One region of the Streptomyces sp. NBC_00376 genome, then DNA from elsewhere that is predicted to be linked to it. Evidence: riboswitches for the same ligand, from Rfam matches in the RefSeq annotation. Region 1 holds a riboswitch; each other region holds the start of a gene.

The links. A riboswitch is a leader RNA that binds a small molecule or an ion and turns the genes downstream of it on or off. The one in region 1 is predicted to bind cyclic di-AMP.
Region 2: linked by a shared signal. The riboswitch ahead of OG842_RS23620 (transglycosylase family protein) and the one ahead of OG842_RS18755 (M23 family metallopeptidase) in region 1 are both predicted to bind cyclic di-AMP.
Region 3: linked by a shared signal. The riboswitch ahead of OG842_RS02950 (transglycosylase SLT domain-containing protein) and the one ahead of OG842_RS18755 (M23 family metallopeptidase) in region 1 are both predicted to bind cyclic di-AMP.

Annotation. Positions count from the first base shown of each region.
Region 1 is NZ_CP107960.1:4,152,610-4,162,212, reverse strand. It holds gene OG842_RS18785 (FAD-binding oxidoreductase) at 1-204, opposite strand, end outside; gene OG842_RS18780 (SHOCT domain-containing protein) at 362-781, opposite strand; gene OG842_RS18775 (hypothetical protein) at 1,098-1,268, shown strand; gene OG842_RS18770 (SPFH domain-containing protein) at 1,333-2,550, shown strand; tRNA gene OG842_RS18765 (tRNA-Met) at 2,566-2,639, shown strand; gene OG842_RS18760 (PP2C family protein-serine/threonine phosphatase) at 2,811-4,001, shown strand; cyclic di-AMP (ydaO/yuaA leader) riboswitch at 4,245-4,397, shown strand; gene OG842_RS18755 (M23 family metallopeptidase) at 4,409-5,503, shown strand; gene OG842_RS18750 (aldo/keto reductase) at 5,632-6,576, shown strand; gene OG842_RS18745 (PrsW family intramembrane metalloprotease) at 6,775-8,373, opposite strand; gene trmB (tRNA (guanosine(46)-N7)-methyltransferase TrmB) at 8,440-9,318, opposite strand; gene lhgO (L-2-hydroxyglutarate oxidase) at 9,323-9,603, opposite strand, start outside.
Region 2 is NZ_CP107960.1:5,211,250-5,220,852, forward strand. It holds gene OG842_RS23585 (YfhO family protein) at 1-999, opposite strand, end outside; gene OG842_RS23590 (glycosyltransferase family 2 protein) at 1,123-2,121, shown strand; gene OG842_RS23595 (GtrA family protein) at 2,118-2,519, shown strand; gene OG842_RS23600 (SurA N-terminal domain-containing protein) at 2,658-3,314, shown strand; gene OG842_RS23605 (nucleoside triphosphate pyrophosphohydrolase) at 3,361-4,323, shown strand; gene OG842_RS23610 (cytochrome P450 family protein) at 4,469-5,806, shown strand; gene OG842_RS23615 (transglycosylase family protein) at 5,912-6,850, shown strand; cyclic di-AMP (ydaO/yuaA leader) riboswitch at 7,151-7,322, shown strand; gene OG842_RS23620 (transglycosylase family protein) at 7,323-8,093, shown strand; gene eno (phosphopyruvate hydratase) at 8,383-9,603, shown strand, end outside.
Region 3 is NZ_CP107960.1:614,099-623,701, forward strand. It holds gene OG842_RS02910 (substrate-binding domain-containing protein) at 338-598, shown strand; gene OG842_RS02915 (DMT family transporter) at 624-1,496, opposite strand; gene OG842_RS02920 (HD domain-containing protein) at 1,634-2,287, opposite strand; gene OG842_RS02925 (NAD(+)/NADH kinase) at 2,366-3,478, opposite strand; gene OG842_RS02930 (APC family permease) at 3,681-5,078, opposite strand; gene OG842_RS02935 (hypothetical protein) at 5,427-5,747, shown strand; gene OG842_RS02940 (TetR/AcrR family transcriptional regulator) at 5,760-6,251, opposite strand; partial or broken gene OG842_RS02945 (FAD-dependent monooxygenase) at 6,241-6,546, shown strand; gene OG842_RS02950 (transglycosylase SLT domain-containing protein) at 6,592-7,080, opposite strand; cyclic di-AMP (ydaO/yuaA leader) riboswitch at 7,083-7,238, opposite strand; gene OG842_RS02955 (ABC-F family ATP-binding cassette domain-containing protein) at 7,800-9,458, shown strand; gene OG842_RS02960 (hypothetical protein) at 9,485-9,603, opposite strand, start outside.

The sequences.
Region 1 (9,603 bases):
CGTGAGGCCCGCGTCCCGTACGAAGCCGACGGCGGCCATGACGTCCGCCGCGTCGGCGCACCGCACCACCGCCGCCGGCCGTTTGTCGATCATGGCGTTGTGGACGGTGCGGGCCTCGCGGTACTCCGGGTCCCGCGGGCCGACGACGGGACCGCGCAGCGCCGTCCGCATCGCGTCCAGGGTTTCGAGCGTGACGCCGTTCATGGCCGGGCCATCTCCTCTTACATCGAGATGGGGACCGTCCCCGCTCGGCCTCCCGCCGTCGCTGATGTCTCAAGCCTCCCCGCGGTCCTGGCGCGTTGCCAGTCCGCCGGACCGCGTGGAGGGAGACATACGCGCCGGGGCGCGGGCGGAGCGGGCGTCAGACCAGGAGCTTCGTCTTCGCCCGCTGGTACTCCTCGTCCGTGATGGCGCCCCGGTCCCTCAGCTCGGCGAGCTTCGCCAGGTCGTCGACGTGGGTCTTCTGTTTCGCGGCGTCGGCACCGCCCGTTTCGGAGGTGCCGGCGGCCTCCCGTACGTACGCCTTGAAGGCCGCGTCACGTTCCTGGGCTTCCTTGATTTCCCGCTTGCTCATGGACTTGCCGCGCACGATCACGTAGATCAGCACGCCGATGAACGGCAGCAGCAGCGTGAGGACCAGCCAGCCTGCCTTGCCCCAGCCGCCGAGGTCGTGGCTGCGGAAGATGTCCGTGATGACCTTGAACAGCAGGAACAGCCACATGACCCAGAGGAAGAACCAGAGCATGGTCCAGAAGAGGTCGAGCAAGGAGTAGTCGTCCATGGGTCGCTCCCAGATCAGCGCGAGTTCGTCGCGTCGGAGATCAAAAGATAAAACAGTCATACCACCGCATACTTCACTCCGCTCGCCGGTCGCCGGACGCTCGCGGGCACCGTTCCACCGGGGTGGGCGCGGAGTACCGTGGAGATGTCGAGGGAGGCTCGGGCCTCCAGGAGGCGGGGTCGCCTCGTGTCCATGAAGCGGTGCGGGACACCGCACGAGAAGCGGCGTGAGCGGGCGTACGCGGGGATGCTCGCGAGGGCGACGCATGCACAGGGCAGATGAGTCCGCCCGGAGCCCGGTCGGGGCGGTCGGCCGTGTGACCGTGCCGATTCCGCCCGATGGGCCGGGCGAAGTACTGGTGGCCGTACGGGGTGGGTCCGAGGCCTACACCGCATGGTCGGCGACGTCGATCGACAGGGACGCGCGCGTGGTGGTCGTCGACACGGTCTCGGCGCGCGGCGTGATCGTGGAACGTCTGCCGCCCTGAGCCGGAACAGCCGAAACCGTTGCGGACACCATCGACGCAGTGACGTACGGACAGGAGTCTTCACATGTTCTTCTGGCACGTTCCCGCCCCCAACGAGGCGATGCTCATCTCCGGTTCCAAGGGCAGGCAGACGCTGGACACCCAGTTCCGGATCGTCACCGGGCACGGCAGTTTCGTGCTCCCGGTGAAGCAGAAGGCGCGCATGCTCTCGCTGGCGCTGCGTGAGGCGGAGATCACCGAGGACTGCGTGACGCAGCAGGGCATCCGCCTCAACGTCCGGGCCGTGGCCGTCTTCAAGGTCGGCGACGACTCCGTGTCCATCGCCAACGCGGCCCGCCGCTTCCTGACCGAGCAGGAGCAGATGGAGGAGCTCGTCGGGCGGATCTTCGCCGGGCATCTGCGTTCCATCGTCGGCGGACTGACCGTGGAGCAGATCATCCGTGAACGCAACCGGGTCTCCCAGGAGGTCATCGCGGGCAGCCACGGCGAGATGGAGAAGCTCGGCATCGTCGTGGACGCCCTCCAGATCCAGGAGATCGACGACGCCACCGGCTACATCAAGAACCTCGCGGCCCCGCACGCCGCCGCGGTCGCCAGTCAGGCCCGGATCGCCGAGGCCAAGGCCGACCAGGAGGCCAGCCAGCGCGAGCAGCAGGCCGCCGCGCTCAAGGCGGAGTACGAACGTGACACCGCGATCAAGCGGGCCGGCTTCCTCGCCGAGACCGAGCAGTACAACGCCCGCGCCGCCCAGGCCGGGCCGCTCGCCCAGGCAAGGGCCTCACACGAGGTCATCGAGGAGCAGACCGCACTCGCCGAGCGGCAGGCCGCGCTCGCCGCCCAACGGCTGGAGGCGGAGGTCCGGCGCCCGGCGGACGCCGAGGCGTACCGGCAGCGCACCCTGGCGGAGGCGGCCCGGGACCGGGTGAAGTTCGAGGCGGACGGCAACGCGTACACCGAGCGGGCCCTCGCTCAGGCGCAGGCCGACGCCAACAGTGTGCGCGCGGCGTCGCTGCGTGACGGCAACCAGGAGCTCATCGCCGCCAACCGCATCGTGGAGAACCTGCCCGCCCTGGCCGACGCCGCCGCCCGGGGCATGTCCGGCGCCGACCTCACCGTTCTCAACGGCACCAATGGCGTCAACGAGTTGGCGGCGGGCGTCGTCGGCCAGGGGCTGGCGATCCTCCACTCGCTGCAACGGGGCGTGGACCCGGTGAAGCGGCAGGAGGACGGAATGAAGGGCGGGCGGACCCGAGTGGTCAAAAGGGCGCCGGAGATGCCGTAGAGTTGTGTTCATCGACGCGGGGTGGAGCAGCTCGGTAGCTCGCTGGGCTCATAACCCAGAGGTCGCAGGTTCAAATCCTGTCCCCGCTACTGAAGGAATCAGGCCCGGCACGCATACAGCGTGCCGGGCCTGATTCGTTTCGCCGTGCACATTCCCCCCATCGGCCGAAGAGGAGTCGCCGCTCCGTTCCGGTCCGGCGAGCCTGGGGGTGGGGCGCGGTACCGTCCGCAGCCGCGCGCGTACCGGGCAGGAGACCACAGGTGTGGAAGCGGGAGAGGCGGCGCGGCAAGCCTGTCGGGGGTGGTGCCCGCACCCGGCGGTTCGTACGGATGCTGCCCGCCCTGATGATTCTCGGCGGGCTGGTGTTCGACGCCCTCACCCCGCCGGCCTTCACCGCCATCCCGCTGTTCGTGGCCGCTCCGCTGATCGCCGCCCCGTTCTTCTCGCTGGCCAGCACCATCCGCATCGCTGTCGCCTCGATGCTCGCCGTCATCGCGCTGCGGCTGTACACCAGCTCGTTGCCGGAGGCCGTGCCGTTGATCGAGCTGCTCACCCTGGCCACCGTCTCGGTCCTCGCGGTGGTGATCAACGGGGTCGTGCGGCGCGGCAACGAGCAGCTGGCCTCCGCTCGGTACATCGCGGAGACGGCCATGCGCGCGGTACTGCCGCAGCCGTCCGACCGGATCGGCGGACTGCATGTCGCGGCGCGGTACGAGGCGGCGCAGGCGGACGAGTTCGTCGGCGGTGACCTGTTCGCCGTGGCGGACACCCCGCAGGGGGTGCGGCTGGTGGTCGGTGACGTACGGGGGAAGGGGCTCGACGCCGTCGAGACGGTGGCGGTGGTCATCGGGGCGTTCCGCGAGGCGGCCGAGCAGGAATCCTCGCTGGAGGCGGTGGCGGGGCGGCTGGAGCGGGCGCTGGCGCGGGAGGAGGCGCGGCGGGGCGGGCTCGATGTGCTGGAGGGCTTCATCACCGCCGTGCTGGCCGAGATCCCGTACGGGTTGCCCCTGGTGCGGATCGTCAACCGCGGGCACCCCGAGCCGATCCTGCTGCATCCGGACGGGGCGCTGGAGGTGCTGAAGCCCTCCGTGCCCGCGCTGCCGATCGGGATGGGGCTGGGGACGTGGCCGGAGTGCACGGACGAGTGGGATCTGCCGGCCGGGACGACCCTGCTCCTCTACACGGACGGCCTCTCCGAGGCGCGGGATGCCGAGGGGGTCTTCTACGATCCGGCGGCCCGGCTGCGCGGGCGGATCTTCCCGGGGCCCGAGGAGCTGCTGTCCGCCCTGACCGATGACGTGCGCCTGCACACGGGCGGCGAGACGACCGACGACATGGCGTTGCTCGCGGTCGCACGCCCGGCCGAGGGGCAGCCGGACCGGCGAAGGACCGTGCGGATCGTCGGTGCTGAGGAGACGCGAAAAGACGTAAGGGATGGGCGGGGACGGTGACGTGGAGGGGCGATGCCACCGTGTGTGATCGAAAGGCACCACTCCGCATAACGTTTGACGCAACGTCAGAAACGGGGTAGTGACTGAGGGTCGGTCAACTCGCCCGATTTCACCCACTTGTGTCCCGTAAAGTCCAGGCCAAAGAAGTGAACGATCAGTGGGAACAGCTTGGAATACGGCCCCGGTGTCTATTAACGTTCGATAACGCAGCGCGGTCGTCCCAGCCGTCATCAGTGGCGGCGCCGTGCGCGAGCGCCGAATTCCGCAAGGGAACCGGGGAACCACCTACATGGGGTGAATCGGACACCTGTGTCTCGTGAGAGACAGAGGGGCCCGTAGGAGACCTTCCTGCTCCGAACCCGTCAGCTAACCCGGTAGGCGAGAAGGAAGGAAAGGAGTGCGCCCCCGTGGCGTCCAACAAGCCTGCCCCCGAGGCCCCGTCCCGGTTCGATCACGACTATGGCACCGGGCCCGAAGGCGACTTCACCGGCAATTTCACGGGTGAGTTCACCAGTGAGCCCGACCGCGGCTGGGACGAGTGGAACCCCACCGAGGAGTCCGTCCGCCCCGTGCGCGGCAGGCACCGCGTCGCCAAGCAGCGCAACGGTCTCGCCCGCAGCTCCACGGTGCTGGGTGTCGGTGTCATAGCGGCGGTCGGCGCGGGCGGCATGGCCTCCGCGCAGAGCAAGCCGCCGGTCTCCATCTCCATGCCCGACGCCATCACGGACAACCTCCCCGACGCCAAGTCCCTTCCCGGCGTGGGCGCCCTGTTCTCCGACGATTCCGAGGCGGACAGGACCGAGGCCGCGGCCGCCACCGCCCCGCTCACCACCGCCGGCATCACCACCGCCGAGGCCGAGCAGGGCGCGACGGACGCGGGCGAGGCGCTCCGCGCCCGCATCCTCCAGCAGGCCGAGCAGCAGCAGGACGCCGCCGACGCCGAGGCCAAGGCGGCCGAGGAGAAGAAGGCCGCGGAGAAGGCGGCCGCCGAGGCCCAGAAGCAGCAGGACGAGGCCAAGGCCAAGGCCGCCGCCGAGAAGAAGAAGGCGGAGGAGGAGGCCAAGAAGAAGGCGGAGGCGCTGCGGCTGGCCAAGCTCGCCGCCAGCTACGCCATCCCGACCTTCTCGTACACGATCACCTCGACCTACGGCCAGGCCGGTTCGATGTGGTCCTCCGGCTACCACACCGGCCTCGACTTCGCCGCTCCGACCGGCACCCCGATCAAGGCCGTCCACGGCGGCACGATCAAGTCGGCGGGCCTGGCCGGCTCGTACGGCTACCGCACCGTGCTGGAGCTGGAGGACGGTACGGAGATCTGGTACTGCCACCAGTCCTCGATCGGCGTCGGCGTCGGCCAGAAGGTCAGCACAGGTGACACCATCGGCCGGGTCGGCGCGACCGGCAACGTGACGGGACCCCACCTCCACCTGGAGGTCCACACCGCCGACGGTACGGGCATCGACCCGATGGCCTGGCTCCGCGGCAAGGGCCTCAACCCCTGAGAACCCCGGCAGTCCTGACGCTCACCCCCCGACGTCAGGGCTGCCGGTCTGTTGTGGGCGGTCGGTTGCGGGCGGCCTGTCATGAGCGATTCGGAATAGCGAGCCATCCGGAATCCGTTGATTCACTTATGACTTCTCTTCGTAAGCTGGGCCCTTCCGACCTCCAGGTCTTCCCGCTCGCTCTCGGCGGCAACGTCTTCGGCTGGACCGCCGACGAGGCGCAGTCGTTCGCGGTGCTGGACGCGTACGCCGCGGCCGGCGGCAACTTCGTCGACACCGCCGACGGGTACTCCGCCTGGGTCCCGGGCAACGAGGGCGGCGAGTCCGAGACCGTCATCGGTAAGTGGCTTGCCGCGCGCGGCAACCGCTCCGACATCGTCGTCGCCACGAAGGTCAGTACCCACCCCCGGTACCAGGGGCTCGCGCCCGCCAACATCAAGGCCGCGGCCGAGGAATCCCTGCGCCGGCTCGGCACCGAGTACATCGACCTCTATTACACGCACTTCGACGACGAGACCGTGCCGGTCGAGGACATCATCACCGCCCTGGACCAGCTGGTGAAGGAGGGCAAGGTCCGGGAGATCGCCGCCTCCAACATCGGCCCCGCGCGGCTCCGGGCGTCCCTGGACTTCTCGGAGCGCGAGGGGCTGGCCCGTTACGTCGCCCTTCAGCCGCACTACAACCTGGTCTCCCGCGACACGTACGAGGGCGAGCTCCAGGACACGGTGGCCCGGGCCGGGCTCGGCGCTGTGCCGTACTTCGCGCTGGCCTCCGGTTTCCTCACGGGTAAGTACCGTCCGGGCACGTCGGTGGAGAGCGCGCGGGCGGAGGGCGCCCGCCGGCACCTGGAGTCGGAGCGCGGGCAGAAGGTCCTGGCCGCGCTGGACAAGGTCGCCCAGGAGCGCGGCGCGGAGATCGCGACCGTCGCTCTGGCCTGGCTCGCCTCCCGGCCGACCGTGGCCGCGCCGATCGCCTCGGCCCGTACGGTCGAGCAGCTGCCCGCGCTGCTGGCCGTCGCGGACCTCACCCTGACCGAGCAGGAACTGGCCGAACTCACCGAGGCATCCGCCTGATTGTGCCCGCTTGACCGCGTCCGGCCGCTGCTGTCCCAGGGCCTCTCGTTTGGATCATGCCGGGCTCGTGTGCCCCCGGCACCGCGCCTCGCCGCGTTGTCGTCGGTCGCCGGCGCCCCGCGTCGACTCGCTCCTCCGCCTTGCGATGCACGGCACCGGACCCCGCTCCCTGATCCGGCCTGAGCCAAACGAAAGACCCTAGTGCGGTGGCTGCTGCGGCAACAGGTAGGGGTTGTAGCCGGGGCCGGGGCCGGGGCCGGGCGCGGGGGCGTTGCGGTAGGCGCCGTACTGCGCGTGCGGAGGGAACGGCCGGGCGTACGGGGGTGACGGCAGACGGTGGGGGCGCAGGAGCCCCGCCGCCTGTGCCGCGTACGCCAGGGCGGGGGCGGCCACCTCCCTGCGCTGCCAGAGGTGGTGCAGCAGCTCCAGCTCGCGATCGGTGAAGTCCGGGCCGGCCGCCCCGCGGCGGGCCTGAAGACGGAGCGAGGCCAGTGAGGTCGCGAACGATTCGTACTCGGCGACGGCCTGGGCGGCCGCCTTCCCGTGGGCCTTCGCCGTGGCTTCCACCTGCGCCGCTGTCAGCGCCACTGCCTGGGGCGCCGTCTGCGCAGAGGGCCAGGGGGCGGGTCCGGGCACGGGTCCGGGCGCGGCTCCGGTGGACCATCCGGGCCCGTACGGGATCGCCCGGCTCCCCCGGGCGGCGACGGCGTACTGGCGGCGTGCCGCGTCGCGGGCCAGGCCGCGGGCCCGCATCGAGGAGAGGGCGAGCGGCTCCGCCGGGCTCAGCCAGCCCGCCGCGGCGTAGGCGGGCAGCTCGGCGGCGAGCGTGCGCAGCTCCCGCCGCCGCGACCAGATCGCCAGCCAGGTCACCAGGCCGAATACCGGGACCATGAACACCGCGTACACGGCGTAGAAACCGTACGGGCTGAAGACCGCCGACCCGTTCCACAGCGAGTGCATGCCCATGGCGAGGACGAGCCCCAGCAGCGGCAGCAGGACGCGGCGGACCCGCCGGCGCCGGGCGCTCGCCGCGGCGAGGCCGAAACCTATGCCGGTCAGCACCGTGAAGAGCGGGTGTGCGAACGGCGACATCACCGCCCGTACGAAGAACGTCGCGGCCGTCACCGATACGACGCCCGAGGTGCCGATCTGCTGGTCCTGCCCGAAGGCGTTGCCGAGGTAGAGGATGTTCTCCGTGAAGGCGAAGCCGCTCGCGGTGATGCCGGCGATCACGACGCCGTCGACGATTCCGTTGAACTCCCGTCTTCGGAACAGGAAGATCAGCAGGACCGCGGCGGCCTTGGCGCTCTCCTCGACGACCGGGGCTATGACCGTGGCGCCGAGGGTGTCGGCGTTCGACGGGTCTGCGGTGGTCGTGGCTATCCAGCGGGTCGCGAAGGAATTCGCCAGGATCGCCACCAGGGCGGCGGCGAACGCACCCCAGGCGAAGGCGAACAGCACATTCCGCCAGGGGCCCGGATCGACCCGGTCGAGCCAGCGGAACGCCGCCAGCAGGAGCGGCACGGGCAGCACGGCGAGGCCGAGGCCGACGAGGAAACCCTGAGTGCCCGTCTGATCGCGGACCAGGGCCAGGATCGCCAGACCGCAGAGCGCGAGCACCGTGAACACCGCCGCGAGGCGGAACGTCCGGCTGCGCCACACCGTGCCCACCCGGCGCGGCCGGTAGCGCCAGTGCCTGCGCTCCGGCACGGCAGCCAGGATCTCGCCGACCCGCTGCTCCTCGAGGAGCGGGACGGCCGGCTGCGACTGCCCCTGCTGGACAGACCCGTCGGACACCACGCAATGACCCTAACCAGCAGCACTGACACCTGGCCATGGGGCGCTCGCGCCCACGGCCCCGTCTCAGCTGCGGGCGAAGAGCAGGTCGTGCACGACATGGCCCTTGTCCAGGCCCTGCCCCTCGAACCGGGTCAGCGGCCGGAACGCGGGCCGGGGCGCGTAGCCGCCGTCCGCCACGGTGTTCTCGAAGAGGGGGTGCGCGGTGAGCACCTCCAGCATCTGCTCGGCGTACGGCTCCCAGTCGGTCGCACAGTGGATCACCGCCCCCGGCTTCAGCCGCTGCGCCACCAGGTCGAGGAACTCCGGCTGGATCAGCCGCCGCTTGTGATGGCGCTTCTTGGGCCAGGGGTCGGGGAAGTACACCCGCAGCCCGTCCAGCGAGTCCGGCTTGAGCATCTCGCGCAGCAGGATGATCGCGTCGCCGTTGGCCACCCGGATGTTGGACAGGCCGTTCCGGTCCGCGAGGCCGAGCAGATTGCCCTGGCCCGGGGTGTGCACATCGACGGCGAGGATGCCCGTGCCGGGGTCGTCGGCGGCCATCTGCGCGGTGGCCTCGCCCATCCCGAAGCCGATCTCCAGCACCACCGGGAGCCCGTCGAACAGCTCGGGCAGGTCGAGGACGCGCTGCCCGTCGATGTCCAGGCCCCACTTCGGCCAGAGCCGCAGCAGGGCGTCCTCCTGGCCGGGCGTGACGCGGCTGCGGCGCGGCTGGAAGCTGCGGATCCGGCGCTCGTGGTGCGAGCCGGCCGGGTCGATGGCGGGCCCGCCCGGGAAGCGCGGCTCCTGGCGCAGCCTGCGCTGCCGCTCGAAGGAGGCGGCGCGCAGATCGTCCGGAATTCCGGCAGCGGACGGAGTCCCGGCAGCGGACGAGGAGAGCTGCTCGGAGGAGCTCTCGGGGGAGTCCTCGGGGAGGATCTCGGAGGGGTTCTCGGAGACGTTCATGGGCTCAGACACAATGCCCCGATTCTACGGCGGGCGGTCTCCACCCCGTCTCCCGCGCCCGGAGCAGCGCCCTGCGTGCCACCTCCCGCCCGATGGGCAGCGAGGCCGTCGCGGCGGGCGACGGCGCGTTCAGCACATGGACGGTGTGCAGGGCCTCGCGGATGAGGAAATCGTCCACCAGGGTGCCGTCCCGCAGCACGGCCTGGGCCCTGACCCCGGCCGGGGCCGGTCTCAGGTCGTCCTCCGTCACCTCCGGCAGCAGCCGCCGCACGGCCTCGGTGAAGG
Region 2 (9,603 bases), 1.1 Mb from region 1:
GGTCGGCTCCCACTGCATCGACAGCGCGACCCCGGCCACCAGCCCCGCCCACGCCCACCGTTCGCGCCCCGGCATGGACCGCTGGAAGGCGAGCGCAACGGCCAGCAGCAGGGTGCCGGTGCCGAGGAAGAGGGCCGGGGTGAAGAAGCTGTACGTGGCGGGCAGCAGCCGGGCCAGCACATCGGGCCAGGCGGCCGGAGCGAACGGACGGTCCCAGCCCGGGTAGGCGTGCTTGGTCCCCAGATAGACCGGGAGCAGGACGGGCGCCGAGAGACCGACACCGACCCCGACCGTGCAGACGGCCCGCACCAGCCCCCGGACCACCGCCCGCCGGTCGTCCCGCTCGGTGAACAGCCGGACGGCCAGCACCAGAGCGGCACCGAGCGTCGCCATGTACGCCGTGTAGAAGTTGGCCGCCCACACCACCGCCACCAGCAGCGGCCCGGCGATCCGGTGCCGTCCCGTACGGGCCCACTCGGCGACCAGGCAGAGCAGCGGCAGCGCGACCAGGCCGTCCAGCCACATCGGGTTGTACGACGCCTCGGCGACCGACCAGCCGCACAGCGCGTACGAACCGCCGAGCGCGCCGGCCACCCACCAGCGCCCGCCGCGCAGCGTCAGCAGGAACAGGGCCATCAGCGCCGCCGCCGAGCCCATCTTCAGGACCGTCACCACATAGACCGCGAGATCGATCCGGTCACGCGGGAAGACCCCGACGAGCAGGGCGAACGGGCTGGTCAGATAGGTGCCGAGATCCGGCAGGAAGCTCGTCCCGTACCCGGAGGACCAGTTGAGCAGCAGCCCGCCGTCGGCGTTCCCGTGCAGCAGGTCCCACAGCCGGGCGTGGAACGGCACGAACTGATTGCCCAGGTCGTTGACGCTGCGCGTGTGCGGCCCGAACGGGAAGACGCGCGCCACGGCGTCGCCCGCGCAGACCGCGGCGACGGTGAGCAGCGCGGCGAGCGAGCCCGCGCGCAGGCGGGGACGGAAAGTCGGCATACGCAGGAATATGCCAGCTTCGAACGTACAACCCCCGGCCGAATTGGGTCAGTTCACGCAATGGACGCCCACCGGTCACGTGTTGCATCGGGTTCCGACATCTGGCCGGGCTGATGTACTTCCGTGCTGATCTCGCTGGTGGTGCCTTGTTTCAACGAGGAAGAGATCCTCGAACGCTTCCATGAACGCGTCACGGAAGAAATGGCCGGGCTGGGACATGAATTCCAGCTGGTGTTCGTCGACGACGGCAGTGCGGACCGGACCCTGGTGATCCTCCAGGAACTGGCCGCCGCCGATCCGCGGGTCCGCTATGTCTCCTTCAGCCGCAACTTCGGCAAGGAGGCCGCGATGCTGGCCGGTCTCCAGCACGCCGAGGGCGACGCCGTGGTCATCATGGACGCCGACCTCCAGCACCCGCCCGAGCTCGTGGGCCGGATGCTCCAGGAGCACGAGCAGGGCCACGACCAGGTGATCGCCCGCCGCACCCGCAAGGGCGACCGGGTCACCCGCACCCTCAGCGCCCGCGCCTACTACTGGCTGATCAACCGCCTGGTGGACGTGGAGCTGGTGGACGGCGTCGGGGACTTCAGGCTGCTGTCCCGCCGCACCGTCGACGCGGTACTGGAACTCACCGAATACAACCGGTTCTCCAAGGGCCTTTTCGCCTGGGTGGGATTCCGTACGACGACCTTCTCCTACGAGAATGCCGTCCGTGAACAGGGAAGTTCCGCCTGGACCTTCGGAAAGCTGCTCAATTACGGTCTCGACGGGCTGCTCTCCTTCAACAACAAACCGCTGCGTGCCGCGCTCTACCTGGGCATGCTGCTGCTTTCGGTGGCCTTCGCCTATGCTGCGTGGATCGTCGGCGTCGCCCTGGTGAAGGGAGTGGAAACTCCCGGCTATGTCACGCTCATCGTCGTGGTCACCGCACTCGCCGGGGTCCAGATGGTGATGGTCGGGGTGGTCGGCGAGTACGTCGGCCGCATCTACTACGAAGTGAAGCGACGCCCGCACTTCCTGGTGAAGGCCACCAACACCGAGGCACCGCGACAGACGCCACAGACGCCACAGACGTCACAGACGCGACAGATGCGGGAACCCCAGGAGTTCGTACGCCGATGACGGTCACCGCGCAGATGGCCCGATTCGCCCTCGTGGGAGTGGTGAACACCGGCACGTACTACGGCTGCTATCTCGTCCTGCTGATGTGGCTGCCCTACATCGCCGCCCATGTGATCGCCTTCGCGCTGAGCATGACCGGCTCCTTCTTCCTGAACTCCTGGTTCACCTACCGGACCCGGCCCACCTGGCGGAAGTTCCTGCTCTTCCCGCTCACCAACGCCGCCAACTTCGTCATCACGACCGGCGGTGTCTATCTGCTGGTCGACCTCGCCGGGTTCAGCAGCCGGTACGCGCCGCTGGTCGCGGCCGCGGCGGCCATCCCGATCACCTTCGTCGTCTCGCGCACGATCATGCTGCGGCCGGACACCCCGGCCCCGGCGGCCGAGCGCGTGCCCTGAGCCGTCCCGGCCGGGGCCATATCCCCAACTCCTCCCGAATCGTTGGTCGAATCGGTGGCCCCAGCCGTGTCCACTGCCTAACATCGATCACCGCAAGGTCTTGTGCACTGATGCACAAACTCTCCCCGGGAGGTTCCTTTGCACCGCCGCCGTCGCACCGCGCTCACCGTCTCCGCCGCCCTGCTCGCCGGCGCCCCACTCCTGACCGCCTGCGGCAGCGAGGCCCACCCGGGCGCCGCGGCCGTCGTCGGCGGGGACCGGATCGAGGTCTCCACGCTGCAGAGCCAGGTGGCCGCCGTACGCGAGGCGCAGCGCGATTCGAAGGATGCCTCCCAGCTCATCGACAAGTCCGGGCAGCTCGGCCGGGCCAAGCTGCACGGCATGATCTTCGACCGGGTCCTGGACCGGGCCGCACAGGACGCGGGCGTGACCGTCAGCCGCAGCGAGATCCAGCAGATGCGCAAGGCGGCGGCCGCCCAGTCCGGCGGGGAGGAGCGGCTGCGGACGGCGATGCTCCAGCAGAGCTGGGTAGCCCCCGGCCAGATCGACGCCGTCCTGCGCGAGCAGGTCCAGCTGACCAAGCTGGCCCAGGCGCTCGGCGCCGACCTCCAGCAGCCCGCCGGCCAGCAGGCCGTCGGCGAGGCGCTCGGCAAGGCGTCGAAGGCCCTGCGGGTCGACGTCAATCCGCGCTACGGCACCTGGGACGACAAGCAGACCCAGCTCGCCGACTACAAGGCCCCCTGGCTCAACCCGGTCACCAAGCCGGCCGGTGCGGCCGCCGAGGCCGGGGCCTGACCGGCCGCGGAAGGGGCGGTGGGAGCGACCGGAGTAGATTCGAACGGTGAATGCTGAAGACCCCGGCCGTATCGTTCTGCTCACCGCCAGCCACCGCGTCGCGCCAGGACTACTGTCCTGGCCCGCCTGGCAGGCACTGCACGCCGCCGACCGGGTGCTCTGCGCCGAGCCGGACCACCCGCAGCTGCCGTATCTGCGCGAGGCGGGCGTCACCGTCGAGCATGCCGCGCCCACCGCGCAGGAGCTCGTCGACGCCTGTGCGGGCGGCCGGTCCGTCGTCGTCCTCGCGGGCGGCGAGGGCGATCAGCCGCTGACCGACGGGCTCGCCCGGCTCGCCGGTTCGGGCCGGGTGCGGATGCCGGACCTGGAGCTGCTGCCCGGCTCGTACGACCTGCCGGGCGCCCGGCTCCTCGATCTGGTCCAGGTCATGGACCGGATCAGGGTCGAATGCCCGTGGACCTCGCAGAAGACCCACAAGGGCCTCGCCAAGTACGCCATCGAGGAGGCGTACGAACTCGTCGAGGCGATCGAGGACGGCGACCGCGACGAGCTGCGCGAGGAACTCGGCGACGTGCTCCTCCAGGTCGTCTTCCACGCCAGGATCGCCGAGGAGGACGAGGAGGAGCCGTTCTCCGTCGACGACGTGGCCGCGACCCTCGTCGAGAAGCTGATCCACCGCCACCCGCACGTCTTCGGCGACGAGAGCGCCGAGACCCCGGAGGACGTCCACGCGCACTGGCTGCGCACCAAGGCCATCGAGAAGCAGCGCGACTCGGTCACCGACGGGGTCCCGCTCGGCCAGCCCGGCCTGGCGCTGGCGGCGAAGCTGGCCGGCCGGGTCCGTACCGCGAAGCTCGACGTGCCGCTCCCCACCGGCGACGGCATCGGCTACGAGCTCCTCGCCCTCGCCGTACGCGCCGAGCAGGACGGCATCGACCCCGAGGCCGCCCTGCGGGCCGCGGGCCGCGCCTACCGGGACGCCATCAGGGCGGCGGAGGGCAACGAGTAGCGCCGGGGCGACGCCTGGCGCCGGAGGGGAACGAGGAGCGCCGGAGGGAGCCGAGCAGCGCCGGAGGGCGACGGGAACCGCCGGTGGAGACGAGTGCGCCGGAGGGCGGGGGATGGCGCCCGGGGGCGACGGATAACGTCGGGGGGTGAACCACAGCCCCGCCGACCGCCCCGCCGATCAGCCCGCCGACAGTCCCGCCGATGCGCCCGCCGCCTGCCCCGTCGGCGGCCCCGAACTCTTCACCTGGGAGTTCGCCACCGACCCGTACCCGGCCTACGCCTGGCTGCGCGAGCACAGCCCCGTGCACCGGACCGCGCTGCCCAGCGGCGTCGAGGCGTGGCTCGTGACCCGGTACGCGGACGCGCGGCAGGCGCTCGCCGACACCCGGCTCTCCAAGAACCCGGCGCACCACGCCGAGCCGGCGCACGCCAAGGGGAAGACGGGCATCCCGGGCGAGCGCAAGGCGGAGCTGATGACGCATCTGCTGAACATCGACCCGCCGGACCACACCCGGCTGCGCCGCCTCGTCTCCAAGGCGTTCACCCCGCGCCGGGTCGCAGAGTTCGCACCGCGCGTACAGGAACTGACGGACCGCCTCATCGACCGCTTCATCGCGGAGGGGAAGGCGGACCTCATCCACGACTTCGCCTTCCCGCTCCCCATCTACGCGATCTGCGACCTGCTCGGCGTTCCGCGCGAGGACCAGGACGACTTCCGGGACTGGGCGGGCATGATGATCCGCCACGGCGGCGGCCCGCGCGGCGGGGTGGCCAGGTCGGTGAAGAAGATGCGCGGGTATCTCGCCGAGCTGATCCACCGCAAGCGGGAGAACCCCGGGGACGATCTGATCTCCGGGCTGATCCGGGCCAGCGACCACGGCGAGCACCTCACCGAGAACGAGGCCGCGGCCATGGCCTTCATCCTGCTCTTCGCCGGATTCGAGACCACGGTCAACCTCATCGGCAACGGGGTCTACGCCCTGCTGTGCAACCCCGCGCAGCGCGAACGGCTCCAGCTCTCCCTGGACGCGGGGGAGAGCGGGCTGCTGGAGACCGGCATCGAGGAACTGCTGCGGTACGACGGCCCGGTGGAACTGGCCACCTGGCGGTTCGCCACCGAACCGCTGACGCTCGGCGGACAGGACATCGCGGCCGGGGACCCGGTACTCGTGGTGCTCGCCGCGGCCGACCGCGACCCGGAGCGTTTCGAGGACCCCGACACGCTCGACCTCGCACGGCGTGACAATCAGCACCTCGGATACGGGCACGGCATCCACTACTGCCTGGGCGCGCCGCTCGCCCGGCTGGAGGGACAGACCGCGCTCGCCACGCTCATGAACCGCCTTCCGGACCTGCGACTTGCGGTGGAACCTACCGATTTGCGGTGGCGTGGCGGGCTCATCATGCGCGGACTCCGCACGCTTCCCGTGGAGTTCACCCCCGGGTCCGCCCACGCAGAAAGTGACACTCCGTCAATTCTGTGACTTTCACGTGATCTGCGCTGCATCGACTTGTGACTCCCGTTCGAACCCGGCTAGGTTCACCGTTCGACTCACCAGTCACACGTCAGCTACCCGGAAGGCAACCCCATGGGCTCCGCGAACGGCAAACACCGTCGCCCCCGTCAGGCACCCGCCATCGTCGTCGCCGCGGGCGTGACCGGATCGGCGATCGCCATCCCGCTGCTCGGCGCGTCCGGTGCCCACGCGGCCGACGCCACGACCTGGGACCGGGTGGCCGAGTGCGAGAGCGGCGGCGCGTGGAGCGCCGACTTCGGGAACGGTTACTACGGCGGCCTCCAGTTCTCGCAGGAGACCTGGAAGGCGTACGGCGGTGAGGCGTACGCGGAGCGCGCCGACCTCGCCAGCCGGGCGCAGCAGATACAGGTGGCCGAGAAGGTGCTGGACGACCGGGGCCCGCGGGCCTGGCCCAGCTGCGCGGTCATCTCCGGCCTGGCCGTGGACGGGAAGCTGCCGGGGGTGGACCCGGGCTCGGTGCCCGCCGACGACCCGGCCGGGAGCGAGAAGCCGGTTGACGACGCGTCGGCGGACCCGTCGGGCGACGCCACGCCCTCCGGGAGCGCCTCGGACGGTACGGACGCCGTGGACGGCGCGGACGGCTCGGAGGGGTCCGGCAAGCCGTCGGGGAAGAGCTCGCCGTCCCCGAAGCCCTCGGCCTCGACCACCCCGTCCCCCGGAGCGCCCGCCTCGCCCGACGCGTCCAGCGGCAAGGGCGGCAAGCACCGCGGCGCGCCGGCCGCCGAGAAGGGGCGCGGCGCGGACGCCGACGGCCGCGAGTCGGGCCGTCACGCATCGCGCGGCGGCAAGGACGCGCGCGACACGGCCGCCCCGGCCGCCGACGGCACGTACACCGTCCACGCCGGCGACAACCTCTGGTCGATTGCTGACGCACAGAAGGTTCCCGGCGGCTGGCCCGCGCTCTACGAGGCCAACAAGGCTGCCGTCGGCGCCGACCCGGACCTCATCCTCCCTGGCCAGAGCCTCGATCTCGATGTGAAACCCAACTGAGGTAAGTCTGATAATCGACTAAAAGCGCCCCAAAAACTGGGGTAGTTCAGGGACCTATGTCCACTTATGTGTAAGTGAGACATGGGTCTCTTTGCGTCAACTGGCGTGTCGCGCCTGGGGGTCCCTTCCGCATCCGGTCCCACCTGCGGAAACGGCAGTTCTTCAGATGCGATTACGTGTTGATTGTCGGATATGTCCATCTTTGAATGTGAGGGTTGCGTATGTTTACGGTCGGAACCGCTCGCACCGCGGGCCCCGTCGACCGTCACGCCGAATCCTGCCGTCGGTCGAAGGGAACAGACGCGTAAAGCGCCGTAGGCAGGAGCGGGGGACCCAGGTAAGCGCCGGGCCCGATCGTCGAAAGACGCATCAGGACCGGCTTGGGGTGAAGTCGCGTGCTAGGACGTGCGACCGGGCAACTCACTTGGCCCGAACCCGACAGCTCACCTCGTAGGCGTCGGTGAGGAGAACCATGCTGCTTTCCAGCAAGGGCAAGCACCGCCGCCCGTCCAAGGCCGTCCGCATCGCCACGCTCGCCGGTGTCGCCGGTGCCGCAGTCGCCGTGCCCCTGATGGGCGCGACCGGCGCCTCCGCCGCCTCCGTCGCCACCTGGGACGCCGTCGCCCAGTGCGAGTCCGGTGGCAACTGGTCCATCAACACCGGCAACGGCTACTACGGCGGTCTGCAGTTCTCGCAGTCCAGCTGGGCCGCCGCCGGCGGTACGCAGTACGCCCCCCGCGCCGACCTGGCCACCAAGGCCCAGCAGATCGCCACCGCCGAGAAGCTCCTCGACATGCAGGGCCCCGGTGCCTGGGGTTGTGCCGGCGCCGGCAACCTGACCAACGACGGCGTCGACCCGGGCGTCGACACCGGCTCGTCCTCGAACTCCTCCTCCAACTCGACCGCGAGCTCCGGCGCCTCCGAGCAGCAGAGCGCCCCGGCCGCCCCGAAGCAGCAGGCCCAGCCGAAGCCGGCCGAGCGCACCGAGGCCCCCGCCGCCTCCCGCTCGGACCGCACCGCCGCCCCGCAGGCCGAGTCGAAGAAGACCGTCACCACGCCGACCGGCGAGAAGGTCAAGAAGGGCGACGGCGAGTACAAGGTCGCCTCCGGCGACTCGCTGAGCAAGATCGCCGCCGACCACAAGGTCAAGGGCGGCTGGCAGAAGCTGTTCGAGCTGAACAAGGACATCGTCAAGGACGCCGACCTGATCTACCCGGGTCAGCAGCTGCACCTGACGAAGTAGTCGCGGCTCGCTCCTCCCCGAGTGCCACCCCGGCCCGGCGCGCATTCCCCCGTATGCGCCCGGCCGGGGTCCTGCCATTCGTGCTCGGGGGAGCGGCGGACCGTTCAACTGTTGTAGTTACTGACCGGTAAAAATCTGACCGTTTGTCCGGCAATGTGTGCCCCCGGGTCCTTTTTCGTCCCAGGGGTCGGGCGGTCGGCCGACTGATCGGGCCGGGCCGGTTAGGCTCTTGTCGCAAGGCCAAAGCGACCCTGCACAACCAGCGTCATATCCCAGAAGGAGATGCCTCGTGCCGTCCATCGACGTCGTCGTAGCCCGGGAAATCCTCGACTCCCGCGGAAACCCCACGGTCGAGGTAGAGGTCGGCCTCGACGACGGCAGCACGGGCCGTGCTGCCGTTCCGTCCGGCGCCTCCACCGGTGCGTTCGAGGCCATTGAGCTTCGCGACGGTGACCCCAACCGCTACCAGGGCAAGGGCGTCGAGAAGGCCGTCCTCGCCGTGATCGAGCAGATCGGCCCGGAGCTCGTCGGCTACGACGCCACCGAGCAGCGGCTGATCGACCAGGCGATGTTCGACCTGGACGCCACCGAGAACAAGGGCTCGCTCGGCGCCAACGCCATCCTCGGCGTCTCGCTGGCCGTCGCCCACGCCGCCTCCGAGGCCTCGGACCTGCCGCTCTTCCGCTACCTCGGCGGCCCGAACGCGCACCTGCTGCCCGTTCCGATGATGAACATCCTCAACGGCGGCTCGCACGCCGACTCCAACGTGGACATCCAGGAGTTCATGATCGCGCCGATCGGCGCGGAGTCCTTCTCCGAGGCGCTGCGCTGGGGTGCCGAGGTCTACCACACGCTGAAGAAGGTCCTGAAGACCAAGGGCCTGTCGACCGGTCTCGGTGACGAGGGCGGCTTCGCGCCGAACCTGGAGTCCAACCGCGCCGCCCTCGACCTCATCGTCGAGGCCATCAAGGAGGCCGGCTACGTCCCGGGCAAGGACATCGCGCTCGCGCTCGACGTCGCCGCGTCCGAGTTCTACAAGGACGGCAAGTACGAGTTCGAGGGCAAGGCCCGCTCGGCCGCCGAGATGACCGAGTACTACGAGGAGCTCGTCTCCGCGTACCCGCTGGTCTCCATCGAGGACCCGCTGTTCGAGGACGACTGGGCCGGCTGGAAGGTCATCACCGACAAGCTCGGCGCCAAGGTGCAGATCGTCGGCGACGACCTCTTCGTCACCAACCCGGAGCGCCTGGCCCGCGGCATCGAGGAGGGCTCCGCCAACGCCCTGCTCGTCAAGGTCAACCAGATCGGCTCGCTGACCGAGACCCTGGACGCGGTCGAGCTGGCCCAGCGCAACGGCTTCAAGTGCATGATGTCCCACCGCTCCGGCGAGACCGAGGACGTCACCATCGCCGACCTCGCGGTCGCGGTGAACTGCGGCCAGATCAAGACCGGCGCCCCGGCCCGCTCGGACCGCGTCGCCAAGTACAACCAGCTGCTGCGCATCGAGGAG
Region 3 (9,603 bases), 3.5 Mb from region 1:
GTGGTGGAGTACGCGAGGCAGGCGGGCTTCGGGTTGAGCCCGTAGGCCTCCGGGCCCGTCCTTCGCAGCAGGCCGAAGTTGTGCTCCCCGTTGCTCGGCCCGTTGCCGTCGTTGATCAGGTACGCGATCGCGCATCGCGGAGGCCGCGCGCAGACTCGACTTCCGTCCCAACGCCCTTGCCCAGTCCTTCGCGTTGGGGCGGAGCCGGACGATCGGCATACTCGCCCAGAACGCCCGGGGAGCGTTCACCGAACCGGTGCTGGTCGGGGCGGTCACCCACCTCGGCGGCCAGTAACAGGCGTACCTGCTCTACGACACGGGTTTCGACCCGGACACGATGGACGAGAGCGTCCGCAGCTGCGGGGAGTCGGGAAGGCGCGTGCCGGACGATGTCGCACTGGTCGGCGTGGACAACTGGGAGTACGTGATCAGCGGTCGGTGCTCCCGCCATCTCACCACCGTGGACACGGAGTTGGCCGCGCTGGGCGCCGTCGCCGCGGCCCAGGTGGAAGACGGCCACGACGCCCCCGGGACGCACGCCCACCCGTGCACACCGGTGGTCGGCGCGACGACGGCCGGACCGCGGCCGGAGGGCTGATCCGGTCCGCCCGGCGGCCCCGCGCTCACTCGGCGGCGGCGAGCCGGGGAGCGGGCTGGACGGTGACGAGTGCGATGCCCCCGCAGCACACGGCGAGGAGCAGCAGCTCGGCCGCGGAGGGAGCGGACGCGGTGCCGAGCGCCCAGTCGCCCAGTCGCACGGTGAAGGGAACGGCCAGTTGCACGGCGGCCGTGAAGACCGGCCCGCGGAGCAGGATGAGCCGGTGCTGTACGAGGTAGGCGGGTGCGTACACGGCCGCGCCCAGCACGACCGTGCCGCCGATCGCGGCGGGGGTCGGCGGGTGGGAGATCAGCGCGGGCAGCGCCATCGGGAGCAGCAGGCAGGTGGCGGCCGCGAGCAGTACGGGCAGCACGGCGAGCGGCGGCAGCCCCGAGAGCCGCTGCCGGTACAGGAACCCGTACCCGGCGAAGGCCACGGTCGCCGCCGCGACCAGCAGCAGCCCCGGCCCGTCCGCATCGCCCGCGTCCGCGCCGAGCGCCGCGTATCCGACCGCCGCCGCGCAGGCGAGTACCGCCCCCGCCGCCTTGCGCGGCCCGGACCGTTCGCCGAAGAACAACGCGCCCACGGCCACCGAGGCGCACGGCATCAGCGCGACGACGAGATTGGTGAGCGAGGTCCCGATGCGCGGGATGGCGAGGAGGGTCCCTGCCGCGTACCCGGCGAAGCCGAGCAGGCCCAGCAGCCACACGGTGCCCGGCTTGGCGGCCGCCCGGCGCAGATCGGACCTGCCCTCGGCGGTGGCCGCCGCGACGGCGGTGAGCACCAGACAGCACACCGCGGTGCGGCCCACGGCGACGATCAGCGGATCGGTCCCGGTGACCAGGGCGCCGGAGAGCAGCCACGTTCCGGCGAGCAGCAGTACGAGGACGGCCGGCATCGCTCGCCCTTTCCGTGGACGGGGGAGGAACGGGCGGCGGGCGCGGAGCCGTTCGACCCCGCACGACCACTTTCCTGCAGATGCCGACTATAGCGACGGAGTGGCCCCCACCGGGTCGTGCGGTCCGCTCACCGCCGTCACTCCGGCCAGGCCGAATCCAGGATGGTGTCCACGAAGTCGCCCCGTTCGAACCGGGGCACGTAGCGCGCCAGCACATCGGCCTTCACATTGCCGAACGTCGTCTCCGGCTTGGGTTCGATGCCTTCGGTGAAGGCCCTGAGAATGCGCCGCTTGAAGTCGGGGCGGGGGTGCAGGGCGACGATCGCCGCGCGGTCCGCCTCGCTGATGTCGTCGTACCCGATGCCCAGTACGTCGTACTCCACCCCCGCTGTCACGAGTGCGACCTCCGGCTCCATGAACGACGGGATCCCCGGCGTCGTGTGGAGCGCGATCGCCGTCCAGACGCGGCGGATGCTGTCCTCGGGCACACCGCGGCTCTGCAGGAACCGCCGTGCCTCGTCGGCGCTGTCCACCTCGAACCGGCGCCCGCTGGCACGGAACTCCTCGTTGAGGCCGAGATCGTGGAACATGGCCGCGACGTAGAGCAGTTCCGGGTCGAAGCTCAGCCCCCTGTTGTGTCCTTGGAGACCGCCGAAGAAATAGACGCGGCGGGAGTGGTGGTAGATCAGGTCGTCGGTGGTGTCCCGCACCAACTGGGTGGCGGCTGAGGTCAGTTCGGTGTCGGGAACCGTCACGGTGGTGGGGGCGGGGAGATCGGCGCTGCCGGCCATGGGAACTCCTTCGGCGTAAGGGACCTGTCGAATCGAACGTGAGCGACTTCGGCGCACGGGGCTCCCTGCGGCCCGGGTTCACGGGCGGGATCCGGGTGGTGCCTTGCGTGGCCGTCCACCGTCGGCCGCGTCCCGGTCCGCCAGGGAGAGATGGAGGTGGGCCAGGTCGTGCGGGACCGGTCCGTCGGGGCGGAAGAGCGGTGCGCTCGCCCCGTCGGCCGCCGTGGCCGGAGCGTCGGTGAGACGCAGACGGGTGCGCAGCCGCCCGTAGAAGTCGTGCGGGCCGAGCCTGATGACGCGGAGGCGGTGCGGTGACGCGTACACCCCGATCCAGTCCCCGGCGTCCAGCACGCCGCGCAGCTGGCCGTCGATGGTCACCGCGCCCTGCCCCGAGTGCGGCAGGACCCGGACGGCGATCGGTTCGTCGGCCGCGGCGATCACGGTGCGGTCGAAGGTCATGTGCGCCGCCACGGGCGTGAAGAGGACGGCGTCCATGCGTGGCGAGACCACCGGACCGCCTGCGGCAAAGCTGTAGGCGGTCGAGCCGGTGGGGGTGGCCATGATGACCGCGTCGGCCGAGTACGAGGCGAGGAGCCGTCCGCCGATGTAGACGCCGAGGCTGACCTGCCGGTCGCGGGCGAGCTTCTCCACGACGACGTCGTTGAGCGCGGTGACGTCCAGTGCCACGCCCCAGTCCTCCGCCGCGGCCTCCGCTTCGAGGTCGACGTGCGGGGGCGGCAGCATCGGGCGTCGTCCGTAGGCCATCAGGGCGTCGATGTCCTTGGGCACTTCGAGTACGCGGGAGGCCCGCATGGTCAGGGTCATGCGCTCATCGACCGCCGCCCGGCCCCGGTGGACGGCGTCGAGCGCCCGGACCACGTCCTTCGCCGGGACCTCGGTGAGGAAGCCGACGCGGCCCAGGTCGATCCCGAGGACGGCGCCGTCGTTCTTGGCGGCGATCCGGGCGCCGCGCAGGAATGTCCCGTCGCCGCCGAGCGTCACAATGAGATCGGGATTGCCCGCGACGTCGGCCTCCTCGCGCCCGCCGCGCCTGCGCCCGTCTTCGCGCCACACGTCGATGTCCGTGCAGGGGATGCCTTCGCGGGCGCACCAGTCGCGTACGACGCCCGCCGCGACGACGGCCTCGGGACGGCCCTGGTGTACGACGACTCCGACCCGTGCCACGCTCATCCCGTCCGACTCCCCGTGTTGTGACGACGGCCTGTCCTCACCCCACTGTGCGGGAGTCGGGGGTGGGTCCGCCCGTCGTCGGGCCGTCACGGCGCCCGGTCGGGCGATCCGGCCCGCGACGGCGGCCCGGACGGACACGTGCCCGGCCCGCCTGCGGATGGTCTCCGCCGCCGGGCCGGGCACGGCACGGAACAGGTCCGGGTCAGGACTGTGCGTCCTCCGGAATGCTGACCAGCCAGCGGGTCTCCTTGCGGGGCCGCAGGTAGAACGCCCAGTAGAGCGTGGCGACCGCCGTGATCCCGCCGGTCCACAGCAGGTACTCGGTCTCCTGCTGGGTCAGGATGTACGCCAGTACGGCGATCAGCAGGACCGGGATCGCGGGCCAGAGCGGCATGCGCCAGGCCGGCGCCTCGCGGTGCGCGCCGCGGCGGCAGAGCAGCGCGGCAACGGCGACCAGCAGGTACATCGCGGTGACGGAGACCCCGGTGACGCCGTACAGGGTGTCGAGGTTGACGAAGCAGAGCGCCGCGCCGGGAACGCCGACGACCAGGGTCGCAACCCACGGGGAGCCGAAGCGGCCGAGCCGGGACAGGGCGTTGTTGACCGGCCCGGGCCAGGCCTTGTCACGGGCGGAGGCGAACAGCACCCGCGAGTTCTGGATGACCATCACGATGCCCGCGTTGATGATCGCGAGGGCGACGCAGAGGCTGACGAAGGTCCCGACGGCCGAGTTGGACCAGGCGGCGACCATGGTGTTGAGGTCGCCCGAGGTCAGTGCCGCCAGGTCTGGGGCGCCCAGCGTGATGGCGATGACCGGGACGAGGATGACCGCCGTGGAGATGGCGAGGGTGGCGAGCACGGTGCGGGCCACGTTGCGCCGCGGGTTCTCCAGCTCCTCCGAGAGGTAGACGGCCGTGGAGAAGCCCTGGGTGATGAAGAGCGCGATGGCGAGCCCGGAGACCACCATCATCGCGGTGACGGTCGAACTCCCGCCGCCCGACGAGGCGACCGAGCCGTGCACCAGTGCCAAGGCACCGCGCTCGGAGTGCGCGAAGCCGAGTACGGCGACGACGGCCGCCGCGATCACTTCGAGGACCAGGAAGATGCCGGTGATCCACGCGTTGGCACGCAGGTCCAGCAGACCGGCGAGGGTGGCGAGCACCATGACGCCGGCGCCCGCGACGGAGGCCGGGATGTGCACGATGGGAGCGAGGTAGTCGGCCGTTCCCATGGCGATGACCGGGGGCACGATCATCACGACCAGCAGCGAGAGCACGAAGACGAGCCACCCGGCGAGCCGCCCCGCCATGGTCGACACCATGGCGTACTCGCCCCCGGCGCTCGGAATGAGCGTGCCCAGTTCCGAGTAGCAGAAGGCGACCGCGATACAGAGCAGCGAGCCGATGGCGATGGTGAGGGCGGTGTACGTGCCGAGGCTGGAGAACAGGTCCGGCACGACCACGAAGAGGGTCGAGGCGGGCGTCACGCAGGAGAGGGTGAGCAGTGTTCCGCCCACGACGCCGATGGAACGCTTGAGCTTCTGTGGGGTGGGGCCGGTCGCTGGTGCGAGCGCCTGGGGAGCGCTGAGCGTTTCGGTCATCGTGCGGTTCCGATCAACAGGTGCGGTGTTCGAGCGCGGGAGCGGTATCGCCTCCAGACGAGGACGTGGTGAGTGGTTTCGTCACTCCCAGCGCGACATGCAATCCTGACGTGATCCGCAGGTCAATAGGTGTTCACCTTCGGAATTCGTTGTTCCGAGGGCCCTATTCGACGATTTGGCGCTAACAACGCGTCAAAGCACGGGGATCGGGGGGTGCGGGAACCGCAGCCGGACCCGGTGGAAAGTTTCCCCCATTTCCAGCATCCGGAAGGGCGGGGCCGCCGGACCTGGGCCGAAGTGCGGGGCTCACGGGTCGCGCAACCGCTGTCGTGGTGCCAGCCTGGAGACATGGCTTGGGCGTCATGGACGACTTGCGGTGTGTTCTCGGGACGCGGTGGCGTGCTCACGGACGAGGTGGGTGTGCTGTCCGGGGACCTGACCGTTCACACGACCTGGGCGGATGACTCGGCCCAGGTCACTGTGCAGTACACCGGTGCGATCGACTGGTTCACCATGTCGGGCAGTCCGGTGCGGTGCTGTTCGGAGGAGGACAGCCGTAGCCTGCACGACGCGGTGGTGCAGGCGGTCCGGGGCGGGGAGGCGGCGACCGTTCCCGTACTGCCCCGCCGCGAACCACGGCGACAGGCGGCGGAACCCGCCCAGGAGTGACGCGGCCCGGCATCACCCCGGGGCGTCGCGGCCATGCCCCACATCGGAGCCGGAGTCACGGAGGGCCGCGGCGACCAGCCCCGAGATCTCGCCCCTCGACACTCCCCCGCCGCCCACCAGCCGGTCGAATACCAGCCCGTCCACACAGGCCAACAGCGTGAGCGTGCGGCCTTCGGCGTCGGCCACCCCCCGCGCACGCAGGAAAGCCCGCACGGCGTCACGAGCCGCGTTCTCCCGCGGCACAAGAATCTCGCGCAGCTCCGGGTGGCGCATGCTCTCGACCGCGCACGCGTAGCGGGCGAGCGACCGCTGCCGCCCCGCTCCCGTCAGCCGCCGCTCGACGAAACCGGCGAGCCCGTCCGTCAGTTCACCGGCGTCGCGCATCACCGGCGCCCGCTCGCCGGCCGCCTGGAGTTCCGCCTGGTCGTGCGCGACGAGCCGTCTGACGAGCGCGGTGAGCAGGGCCTGACGGGTGCGGAAGTACGCGGAGGTGGTGCACGCCATGACCCCGAATCTCGGCCAGGGGGCCTGCCAGGCACTGGAGGACGCGGCGACACTGGCCGCCGCGCTGTCCGGCGAAGCGACCGTCGAGTCGGCGCTCGGCCGCTACGACGCGGAGCGTCGGCCCCGCAGCCAGTCGGTCGCGCGGGCCGCGCGGCAGGCCGGCCGGATGGGCCAACAGCTGTCCCACCCGGCGGCCGTCGCGCTGCGCAACGCGGCGATGCGTCTCGCACCGTCCCGTGTCACGATCCGCACGATCCTCTGCCACGCCGACTGGACACCCCCGAGGCCGGGCTGACCTCGGGACGGAGCACCCGGCCGTGCGGCAGCGGTGTCGCGTACGTCAGTAGGCCCCGAAGACGTTGTCGATGGAGCCGTACCTGGCGGCCGCGTAGTTGCACGCCGCCGTGATGTTGGCGACCGGGTCGTAGCTGTCCATCGAGGTCCCGGGCACGTGGTAGGCCCGGAACGTCGGATCGATGATCTGGAGGAGACCCTTGGACGGCGTCCCGGCGGCGGCGTTCGAGTCCCAGTTGTTGATGGCCCGGGGGTTGCCGGACGACTCGCGCATGATGTTGCGGTGGATGCTGTTGTAGCTGCCCGGGATGTTGTGCTCGGCCATGACGGCCAGCGACTCCTTGATCCAGCCGTCCAGATCGTTGGCGTACTGCGCTGCCGGTGCGGCGACGCCGGCGGACTGCGCCGGAGCCGCCGAGGCGGTGTGGGCGCCGAGCAGCGGCAGCAGGAGAGCGGCGGCGCCCGTGCCCACGGCGATGAAACCGCGGGTCAGCGGGGTGGACTTGCGACGGCGGTACGTACCCGTTGCGGACATGGTGGATTCCTCTCCGTCGCCTGCGAGGTGAGCTGTCGGGTTCAGGCTGGAGATGCCTGGCCGCACACGAGCGCGGCTTCACCCCGAGCCGTTCCGGATTCCGGACCGGCGGCTTACCTGGGTCCCCCGCTCCTGCCGTGCATGGGTGGTCGGATGGCCGGACAGCGGCAGGATTCGGCGTTCCGTCCGGATTGACGGTGACCGTAGGCGAGAAGAGCCGAACGGGACAAGACCCCAATTTCCGAATGCAATTCACCCACAAGATCGATTAACGGGAATTTCGGTAATCCACCTCACACCGCACGACCCGCTCCCCTTGCGCGGAAAGGGAACCGATCCATGAGGCACAGCATCCCGCGGGCCGAACGTGACTCGCGCCACGAATTCACAAAAGCGGGCATTTCGCCCAGCGGCCGCCGAGGCCCGGTGACATTGCCTTTCCGCCCCCCGGTCGTTACAGTTTTGATGTCCTGTTGTCTCCGATTGAGGTGGACGTTGCGCATCTGAGGTTCGCGAACATCACGCCGTACGGCTTTGCCCGTGCGCCCGTCACGCAGTAGCAGTGCTTCGCACTGCCCGTGACCCCGCGTGGATGCGACCTCGGTGCATGAGCCGTCCCTCGATCTTCAGGACCGCCGCATCTCCCTCCGCTCCCCGGTCGCCGCGTGGTGCTCGCATACGAAGCCCCCTTCACTGCGCTTGCGAATGCGAGGAACACCATGGCGACACCCACCACCCCCCACGCCTCCCTCACCTGCTCGGCCCTGGCCTTCCGGTGGCCGGACGGCACCACCGTCTTCGACGGGCTCTCGCTCAGCATCGGCCGGGGGCGCGTCGGGCTCGTCGGCACCAACGGCGCCGGCAAGTCCACCCTGCTGCGGCTGCTCGCCGGTCAACTGCGCCCGTCCCAGGGGGCAGTGACCGTCGGCGGCAGCCTCGCCCACCTTCCGCAGAACATCACCCTCGACACCACGCTGCGGGTGGACCGGGCCCTGGGCATCGCCGAGCGGCGTGACGCGCTGCGCGCCATCGAGGCCGGGGACGTCGACGAGAAGCACTTCGAGACGATCGGCGACGACTGGGACGTCGAGGAACGGGCCCTGGCGACACTGGGGTCGCTCGGCCTCGGCGGCATCGAACTGGACCGCACCGTGGGGCAGTTGTCCGGAGGGGAGACCGTCCTGCTCCGGCTGGCCGCGCTGCTGCTGGAGCGCCCCGACGTCCTGCTCCTGGACGAGCCCACCAACAACCTCGATGTGTTCGCGCGCCGCAGGCTCTACGAAGCCGTCGACTCCTGGCGCTCGGGCGTACTGGTCGTGGTCAGCCACGACCGGGAACTGCTGGAGCGCGTCGACCGCATCGCCGAACTGCGCACCGGTTCGGTGAACTGGTACGGCGGCGGCTGGTCGGCGTACGAGGAGGCCGTGGCCGCCGAGCAGGAGGCCGCGGGGCGGATGTTGCGCGCCGCGGAGGCCGATGTGCGCCGCCAGAAGCGTGAACTGGAGGAGACACAGGTGAAGCTGGCCCGGCGCCAGAGGAACGGCCGGAAGGCGGAGGCCGAGGGCGGCCTCCCGAAGATCCTGGCAGGCCGCCGGAAGCGATCGGCACAGGAGTCGGCGGGCAGGCTTCGCGGCGTCCACGAGGAGCGTCTCGACGAGGCGCGCGAACGCCGGGAGGAGGCCGCCGACGCGATCCGCGACGACGCCGAGATCCGCGTGAGCCTCCCGCACACGGCGGTGCCCACCGGGCGCACCGTGCTGCGCCTGAACGGGCTGCGCCCGCGGTTCGGCAGGCTGCGCGAGGGCACCCTCCAGGTGAACGGGCCGGAGCGCATCGCGCTCGTCGGCCGCAACGGCGCCGGCAAGACGACGCTGCTGCGCACGCTCACCGGTGAGCTGGCCCCGTTGTCCGGCGATGCCAGGACCTTCGTACCGGTGCGGTTCCTGCCGCAGCGGCTCGATGTGCTGGACGACGGACTGAGCGTCGCGGCGAACGTGGCCCGGATGGCGCCCGGGGTCACCGACAACCACATCCGCGCCCAGCTCGCGCGCTTCCTCTTCCAGGGCAAGCGCGCGGAACAGCCGGCGGGCACACTGTCGGGCGGCGAACGCTTCCGTGCCGCCCTCGCGGCGACGATGCTCGCCGCACCGGCCCCGCAGTTGCTGATGCTGGACGAGCCGACCAACAACCTCGACATCGCCAGTGTGCGGCAGCTGACCGGTGCGCTCGACTCCTACGAGGGCGCGCTGCTGATCGCCAGTCACGACCTGGCCTTCCTCGAATCGGTCGGTGTCACCAGGTGGCTGCTGGTCGGGGAGGAGCTGCGGGAGACCGGCGCGGAGGAGGTGGCCGAACTGCTACGCGGCCCGATCGGTTGATGCCCGGGCTGTCGGCCTCGTGCGCCTCACAGCCGCCGGACGCGCAGCACGCCGGTCAGCATCGGGAGGGTGAACTCGCCGCGGGCGGTCTCGGGTCTGCTTGCGAGGAAGGCACGGATCCGGCCCAGCAAGGCCTCTCGCTCCG